One region of the Promicromonospora xylanilytica genome, then DNA from elsewhere that is predicted to be linked to it. Evidence: riboswitches for the same ligand, from Rfam matches in the RefSeq annotation. Region 1 holds a riboswitch; the other holds the start of a gene.

The links. Region 1 has a riboswitch for S-adenosylmethionine ahead of ACYVK7_RS00850 (aminotransferase class V-fold PLP-dependent enzyme). Riboswitches for the same ligand answer to the same signal wherever they lie in the genome.
Region 2: linked by a shared signal. The riboswitch ahead of ACYVK7_RS16165 (methylenetetrahydrofolate reductase) and the one ahead of ACYVK7_RS00850 (aminotransferase class V-fold PLP-dependent enzyme) in region 1 are both predicted to bind S-adenosylmethionine.

The regions. Positions count from the first base shown of each region.
Region 1 covers NZ_BAAGRP010000001.1:191,905-196,067, forward strand. Annotated here, with positions in the region: gene ACYVK7_RS00845 (amidase) at 1-5, shown strand, start outside; gene ACYVK7_RS00850 (aminotransferase class V-fold PLP-dependent enzyme) at 15-1,436, opposite strand; SAM riboswitch class IV at 1,467-1,579, opposite strand; gene ACYVK7_RS00855 (GbsR/MarR family transcriptional regulator) at 1,710-2,156, shown strand; gene ACYVK7_RS00860 (glycosyltransferase) at 2,153-3,367, shown strand; gene ACYVK7_RS00865 (phosphotransferase enzyme family protein) at 3,394-4,161, opposite strand.
Region 2 covers NZ_BAAGRP010000019.1:20,356-24,518, reverse strand. Annotated here, with positions in the region: gene ACYVK7_RS16175 (carbohydrate ABC transporter permease) at 1-708, shown strand, start outside; gene ACYVK7_RS16170 (carbohydrate ABC transporter permease) at 708-1,625, shown strand; SAM riboswitch class I at 1,707-1,822, shown strand; gene ACYVK7_RS16165 (methylenetetrahydrofolate reductase) at 1,827-2,771, shown strand; gene ACYVK7_RS16160 (lysophospholipid acyltransferase family protein) at 3,089-3,733, opposite strand; gene ACYVK7_RS16155 (glycoside hydrolase family 2 protein) at 3,822-4,163, opposite strand, start outside.

The DNA of each region.
Region 1 (4,163 bases):
TCTGACCCGTTGGTTCATTCGGGGGCAGGGAGGCAGCCGAACGCCTCGTCGAAGCCCAGGGCCGCCGTCGCCAGGAGGCCCGCGAGGCCGGACCCTTCCGGGACGGGGCGGGGGTCGTCGGTCACGACCCACAGCCCGTCGACGACGTCGTAGCCGGCCTGGGGACCGTCCGTCACCAGGCTGCCGACGGCGGCGATCAGGCGCTCCACCTCTTCGCCCGCCGTGCCGACGCCGACCGAGGCCCGCACCGCCCCGGCGTCGAACCCGAGGCGGCCGAGCAGCGGGTGGGCGCAGAACCGCCCGTCACGCACACCGATGCCGTGCTCGGCGGACAGGTACGCGGCGACCAGGCCGGGGTCGTAGCCGGTCACGGTGAACGTCACGACACCGACGGGGTCGACGGCGTCGGCCCAGACCCGGACCACCTCGACGCGGTCGATCGCCTCGAGCCCGGACACGAGCCGGCGGCGCAGCGCGTTCTCGTGCGCCACGACATCCGCTGCGTCGAGCGCCGCGAGCTCCTCGCATGCGGCGGCGAGCGCCACCGCACCGATCACGTTGGGCGATCCGGCCTCGTGCCTGGCGGGCCCCTCGTGCCAGTCCGTGCCCGCGACGCGCACGCGGCGCACGGCGCCGCCGCCCGCGAGGTACGGCGTGCCGGCGTCGAGCCAGTCCCGGCGGCCCACCAGCACGCCCGAGCCGAACGGCGCGTACGTCTTGTGCCCCGAGAAGGCGAGGTAGTCGACGCCCGTCGACTCGAGGGAGATGCGCCGGTGCGGCACGAGCTGGGCACCGTCGAGCACCACGCGCACGCCGAACTCGTGGGCGACGGCGACGATCTGGTCGACGGGGAGCGACTCCCCCGTCACGTTGGAGGCGCCGGTGAGGGCCAGGAGCGCGAACTGTCGGTGCGCTGCGGCGGCCGCCAGCTCCTCGCGGATCTGGGCGAGCGTCTCGGCCACGGTGGCGCCGCCGGTCAGCACGGTCGCGTCCGTGCCGCGCTGCCACGGCAGGAGGTTGGCGTGGTGCTCGACGTCGAGCACGAGCACCCGGCCGGGCTCGCCGTCGGGCTGGGCGGGGACGCATCCGGCGAGCAGGTTGAGGGAGTCGGTGGTGTTGCGCGTGACGATCGTCAGGTCGTCGTCGCGGGCGCCGACGAACGCGCCGATGGCACGGCGGGCCGTCTCGTAGAGCGCGGTGCTGACCTGCGAGAGGTAGCCGGCGCCGCGGTGGACGCTCGCGTACAGGGGAAGCACCTGGGTGACTCGGTCGGCGACGGCCTGCAGCGCGGGGGCCGACGCGGCGACGTCGAGGTTGGCGTACGGGACCCGCGTCCCGTCGACGAGCGGCACGGCCGTCCCGCCGCCCACCACGGGGCGCAGCGGGGCGACGTCGGCCACCGTGACGTCGTCGGCGAGGATGGTGGTTGCAGACATGGTGCCCTCCAGCACGGTCCTGGGGGGAAGCCCCCGCGCTTGCCACGCACGGCTGCGCGTGGCCAGGTCGTCACCCGGGGCACCCCGCCGCGGAGGAGGGTTGCCGGCCAGCGAGCCGGGGCTTCGCGCTGGCGCTCATGACCTGGCGTCATCCTGTGCTGCGGGAAATGGCCTGTCAACGCACGTCTCAAATACTGGTCTCACCATCCGGTCGACAGTCCACCGATGTTCTGAGTGTTCGGACCGAACCGAACAATACGATACGGTGGCTTCATGAGCGCCGTCGAGGACTTCACCGAAGAGGCTGGGCTGTTCTACGAGCGGCTCGGCCTGAGCCGCACCGCCGGCCGCGTCATCGGGCACCTGCTCGTGTCGGACGACGACGGCGCCGACGCGCCCGAGCTGTGCGAACGGCTGGCCGTCGCCAAGAGCAGCATGAGCGTGGCGCTGCGCCAGCTCGACCAGGCGGGCATGGTCGAGCGGTTCCGGCGCCGGGGCGAGCGCCGGGACCGGTACCGGCTCACCGAGGACGTCTTCGGCAGGGCGTTCCGCGCCAAGCTGGCGGAGCTCGACGCCTTCCAGCGGCTCGCCGCGCACGGCCTCGCGGCGGTCGGCGACGACCCGCACCGCCGCAAGCACCTGGAGAACATGCGCGACATGTACGCGTTCATGGCGGACCGCTTCCCCGCCCTCCTGGACGAGTGGGAGGCCTCGCGATGAGGGTTCTCCTGGTCACCATGGGCAGCCGGGGCGACGTCGAGCCGTTCGCGGCCCTCGCCGCCGCGCTCGCCCGGGCGGGCCACGAGCCGCTGCTGGCCGCGCCACGGCGCCTGACCGAGGACGCGGCGGCCCGCGGGATCCCCGTCGCGCCGCTCGACGACAGCATGTTCGCCCTGCAGGAGGAGGTCGCGGGGAAGGGTGCGCGGGCGTCGATCACGGCGGCCCGGTCGGCCCTGCCGCTGCTGCGCCGCTGGCTCGACGACCTGGCGACCCTGCGGGACGCCGGAGCCGACGTCGTCGTCCACGCGCCCAAGGCACTGGGCGCACCCCACCTCGCCGACCTGCTCGGCGTGCCGTCGATCGCCCTGCTGCCCGTCCCGCTGTTCAGCCCCACGGCAAGGTTCCCGTCGCCGCTCAGCCCGGTCCGGCCGCCGCGGTTCCTCAACCGGGCGAGCTGGCGGCTGGCCGCCGCGGTCGAGGCCCCGTACCGGCGCATGGTCCGTTCCTGGCGGTCCGAGACGCTCGGCCTGACCGGCCCGACGCCGGGGCTTGCCGAGCGCGTGGCGCGCGACGGCGTGGTGCACGCGTGGAGCCCGCACCTGTTGCCCGCGCCGGACGACTGGTCGGCGGACCTCGCGCCGACAGGCTTCCTGACCCTGGCGCCCGACGAGGGCCGGACGCTGCCCGCCGCACTGGACCGGTTCCTCGACGCCGGTGAGCCGCCGGTGTACGTGGGGTTCGGCAGCATGCTCGCCAAGGACCCGGACTCCTTCACCCGGGCCGTGCTCGACGGTCTGCACGGCTCGGGACGGCGCGCGGTCCTGGCGACGGGCTGGGGTGCGCTCCGGCCGACGCACGTGCCGGACGGCGTCCACGTGATCGACCAGGCGCCGCACGGCCTCGTGCTGCCACGCACCGCCGTCGCGGTGCACCACGGCGGCGTCGGCACCGTGGCGGCCGCCATGCGGGCCGGCGTGCCGCAGGTGATCAGGCCGTTCCTGGGTGACCAGCCGTTCTGGGCGCGCCGCGGGCACGAGCTGGGGATCGCCGCACCCCCGCTGACCGGCAGGCTCACCGCCGAACGGCTCGCCGCGGCGATCGACGACGCGGCGGCCCGGGCGGACACGGCACGAGGGCTGGCGGCCCGGGTGAACGCGGAGGACGGCGCCGCCGCCGCGGTCGCGCGGGTCGAACGGGTCGCCGTCGCCTGACCGGTCGGTCCGGGCTCGACGCCTGGTCAGTCCCGCTCGGCGGCCCCGACGAGTGCGGCGATCCGCTGCGCGTCCGCACGGTACAGGGCGACGTGCTCGCGCAGCTCGGCCGGACCTCCGTCGTCGGCCCGCGCCTCGGTCCACGCCGCCAGGTCGTGCAGCCTGCCGACCATCGCCCCCAGCACCTCGGCACGCGAGTACGCGAACCCGTACGCGGAAGTCAGCGCATCCAGCCTCGCCATCGGATCAAGGTGCCCGACGGCGTAGCCGACCCCCGCGAACGCGTCCCCCGACAGCGGCGCGATCCGGTAGGCGAGGTAGGCCAGGTCCCGCACACGTGGACCCGGTGCGGCGGTGTCGAGGTCGATGAGGCCCGTGAGCCTGCCCGCGCGGAAGACCATGTTGTAGGGCGCCGCGTCGTTGTGGCAGATCACCTCGGCCGGCTCGGTCGCGGGCAGGCGCCACCGGGCGCCCGACGTGGCGAACCCCGAGGTGGCGTCGTGGAACCGTCGCAGCAAGCGCCCTGCCTCCTCTAGGACGTCCGCGGACCAGAGCCAGTCCGGGGCGGGCCAGCCGGGCACGTCTCCCGGGAGATACGAGAGGATCTCCCGGCCCTGCTCGTCGAGGCCGAGAGGCTCGGGGACCTCGGTCAGGCCGCGTGCCCGGACGTGGGCGAGCAGACGCTGGACGGTCGGTGTCCATGAGCCCGCCTCGCGGTGCACCGTGTTCCCGACCCGCACCACACGGGTGGTGTTGCCGCCCGTCAGCACCTGCTCGTCCACAACCTTGTCCACAG
Region 2 (4,163 bases), on a different contig from region 1:
GGTTTCCAGTACTTCTGGCCGATCCTCGGGCGCACCGTCATCTGGGTCGTCGGCGTCGTCGGCATCACCCTTCTCGGGTCGCTCGCGCTCGCCGCGCTGCTGAACAAGTCTTTCCCCGGACGCCGCCTGGTGCGCATGGCCGTCATCGTGCCGTGGGCGTCGAGCGTGGTGATGACGACGATGGTGGTGCACTACGGCCTCGAGCCGTACTTCGGCATCATCAACTCGTTCCTCGTGGACGTCGGCCTCATCGCGTCGCCGGAGGGCTACGGCTGGACCAGGCACCCGGTCACGGCGTTCGCCTGGGCCATGGTCGTCGCGGTGTTCGTGTCGCTGCCGTTCACCACCTACACGATCCTGGCCGGACTGCAGTCCGTTCCCGGCGAGACCGTCGAGGCGGCCCGCATCGACGGCGCCGGGGGCCTGCGCACGTACTTCAGCGTGGTGCTGCCCCAGCTGCGAGGTGCCGTGTCGGTGGCGGTGCTGATCAACATCATCAACGTGTTCAACTCGCTGCCGATCCTGCGGGTGATGACGGGATCCATCCCCGGCTATGACGCCGACACCGTCATGACCATGATCTTCAAGTACCTGCAGAACCAGCGGCAGATCGACCTGGCGAGCGCCCTGTCGGTCATCGCGTTCCTGGTGGTCATCGGGATCGTGGCCATCTACGTGCGGGTCGTCCGACCCCTGGAGGAGGTCTGATGGCCGCGATCACGGGGACGGCCCCCCGCAGGACCAGCCGCCCCACGGGCGCCGACCGCACACGGGTGCGCAAGTACACCGCCGACCAGGTGCCCATGGGGTCCCTGCTGCTGCGCATGTTCACCGGGTTCGTCGTGGCCGTGGTGTTCCTGCTGCCGTACCTGATCATGTTCTTCGGCTCGGTGAAGACGAAGGCGGAGATCAGGTCGGTCGATCCCACCTACTTCCCCACGGAGTGGCACTGGGAGAACTACGTCACGATGTGGTCGACGCCGGAGACCCCGCTGGCGCAGAACGTCATCTCGACCCTCGTCATCTCGCTGTGCGCCACGCTGCTCGTGCTCGCGGTCGCGCTGCCCGCCGCGTACTACACGGCGAGGTTCCGGTTCAAGGGGCGGCTCGTCTTCCTGTTCCTCGTGATCGTGACCCAGATGGTTCAGCCGGCGGTGCTCACCTCGGGCTTGTTCCGGGAGTTCATCGCCATCGGGATCCTCGACACGTGGGCGGCCATGATCCTGGTCAACGCGGCGTTCAATCTCTCGTTCGCGGTGTGGATCATGCACAGCTTCTTCGCGGCCATCCCGCGGGAGGTCGACGAGGCGGCGCAGATCGACGGTGCGGGCACGTTCGCCGTCCTGACGAAGATCAACCTGCCGCTCGTGTGGCCGGGGATCGTGACCGCCGTGATCTTCACGTTCGTCGCGTCCTGGAACGAGTTCGCCGCCTCGCTGGTGCTGCTGACCACGCCGGGCAACCAGCCGCTGTCGGTGGCGCTCACCAAGTTCGTCGGCCAGTACGAGACCTCGTGGCACTACGTGTTCGGGGTGTCGATCGTGGCTATCATCCCCGTGATCATCCTGTTCATGGCCATCGAGAAGCGCCTGGTGGGCGGCCTGGTGGCAGGGTCGGTGAAGTAGCGGGATAGTCGGTGGACCAGGGCGTCTCGACCCACGGACGAAATCCGTCCCAGTGCTGGACAATCGCTTAGCATGGTGGCGATCCCATCCAGAGCGGTCGAGAGTCCTGGCTCCCTGACACCGCAGCAACCTGCAGACTTCCTGCCCCGCAACCGTGGCGCGTGGACGTAAGGTGCTCACGCCAGGTTCGATGGAGCAACCATGGTCGTCGAGGCTTATCCGCACCGCCCCACCGTGTCGTTCGAGCTGATGCCACCGCGTCGGCCCGAGGCCGCGCCCAACTTCTGGGAGACGGCCCGGCGGCTCGTGGCGGCGCGTCCGGACTTCGTCTCGGTCACCTACGGCGCCGGCGGGGGTGACCGGGCGACGTCGCGCGAGGTGCTCGCCACGCTGCTGAGCGGTACCCCCGTGCTCCCGGTGGCCCACCTGACGTGCGTGGGCGCGTCCCGCGAGGACGTGTCCGAGGTGATCGACGAGTTCCTCGAGGCCGGTGTGCGGTCCTTCCTCGCGCTCCGTGGCGACCCGCCGCGCGACGAGCCCGACTGGCGGCCGGCGTCGGACGGGGTGCGTTCCAGCGTCGACCTGGTCCGGCTGCTCACCCAGGTGGACCAGCGTCGTGTCGCCGCCGACGCCAGCGCTGCGCTGCGGGCTGCCGCCCGACCCCTCACCATCGCCGTGGCGACGTTCCCGGACGGCAACCCCGGGGCGGGCACCACGCGCGGTCAGGAGGTGCGGCGGCTGCTGGAGAAGCAGGAGGCCGGCGCGAGCTTCGCGATCACCCAGTTCTTCTACCGGGCGGAGTCCTACATCGGGTTCGTCGAGGAGGCGCGCTCGGCCGGCGTGACCATCCCGATCCTCGCCGGGATCCTGCCCACCACGGAGGCTCGCCGGCTGCGCCGGGTCGAGGAGCTCACCGGCGTGGTGGCGCCGGCCGGTCTCCTGCGCGACCTGGACGGGCTCACCGCACCCGACGGCTCCGTGGACGCCGAGGCCCAGCACGAGCACGGCCTCCGGTACTCCGCTGCCCTCGCCCGCGAGGTACTCGACGCGGGAGCGCCCGGTGTGCACGTCTACACGTTCAACAAGCACCGGCCGGCGCTCGACCTGCTCGAGCGCGTCGGCCTGACGGGGCGTGCGGCGGCCTGACGGCGTGAACCGGCCGGTCCGTCGGCGGCTGACGGCGCCCGGCGGTGCACAGCGGTGCAGCCCATCCAGTGGTCCCACGGTGTGGCTGTGAGATTGCCCGCCCCACCGTCCACATCCCCGCGAGTGCAGAGTTAGTCGCGGACCTGATCGCCGAGTGCAGTGTTGGTCGCGGCTGAGGACTCCTCAGCCGCGACCAACACTGCACTCGGCAGCGGTGTCGGCGACAAAGTCTGCAGTCGGCGGAGGGGCAGCCGGAGAGCCAGTCGGCAGCAGCAGCGGCACACGGCGGCGGAGCCTGCACCCGACCGGGAGCGGCGTCAGTTGTCCGCGCGCTCCTGGCCGCTCATCGCCTGGATGGACTGCATGACCTGCTCGGTCAGCTCACGGCGGGCCTGAGCGGGCTTGGTGCCGGCCGCGATCTGCCTCGACGGGTCGATCGGGACCCCGAAGTGCAGCTCTACCCGGGCGAACCGCGGCATCTTGCCGATGGGCTTCACCTTGTCCGTCCCGAGCAGCGCCACCGGGACCACCGGGGCCTTGCCGGTCAGGGCCAGCCACGCGACGCCGGTGTGCCCCTTGTGGAGCTTGCCGTCGCGCGAGCGGGTGCCCTCGGGATAGATGCCGAAAGCGCCCCCACGCTGCAGCACTGCCAGGGCGTCCTCGAGGGAGCGCTGCCCGGCGCGCGGGTCGTCCCGCTGTACCGGGATGTCACCCATCTTGGTGAAGAACCAGCGGGAGAGGCGCCCCTTGATCCCCTTGCCGGTCCAGTACTCGGCCTTGGCCAGGAACGCGACGTGGCGCGGCGCCATGATCGGGATGAGCAGCGAGTCGATGAACGACAGGTGGTTGCTCGCCAGGATCACGGCGCCGCGCTTCGGGATGTTCTGCAGGCCAGTGACGCGCGGGCGCAGAAGCACGAGCACGAGGATCGAGAGGATGAGCTTGAGGAACCGGTACGTCACCGGCCTATTGTGCACCCCTCAAGCGTCCCTGTGGACGGGGTGATATGTGGTGAAAAAGACTAAAGAGACCTACAACCTCGTCCGCCGGTCAGGCGACCTGGTCGCCGGCACTCTCGTCGCCGTGGGCCGCCTCGATGGCTGCGACCTGGACCTGGACCTCCCGGACGCGTGCGACGTCGAGCTTCTCGCTGCGGTCGAAGCGGTAGACGCCGTTCTCCTCCTGGAACACGTCGGTGAGCTGCGTGTAGCAGTAACCGAACATGCGGGGGTCGCCGAGCAGCGCGTCGGTGAGGCCGCGGAACCGGGCGTGGAACTCCTCCTCGTCCACGACCCGCTGGCCGTATCCCCAGGAGTCGGGGGAGCTGCCGGACGCGGTGGCTGCCGCCTCCGGGTTCCACCAGATACCGCCGTACTCGCTGACGAAGTACGG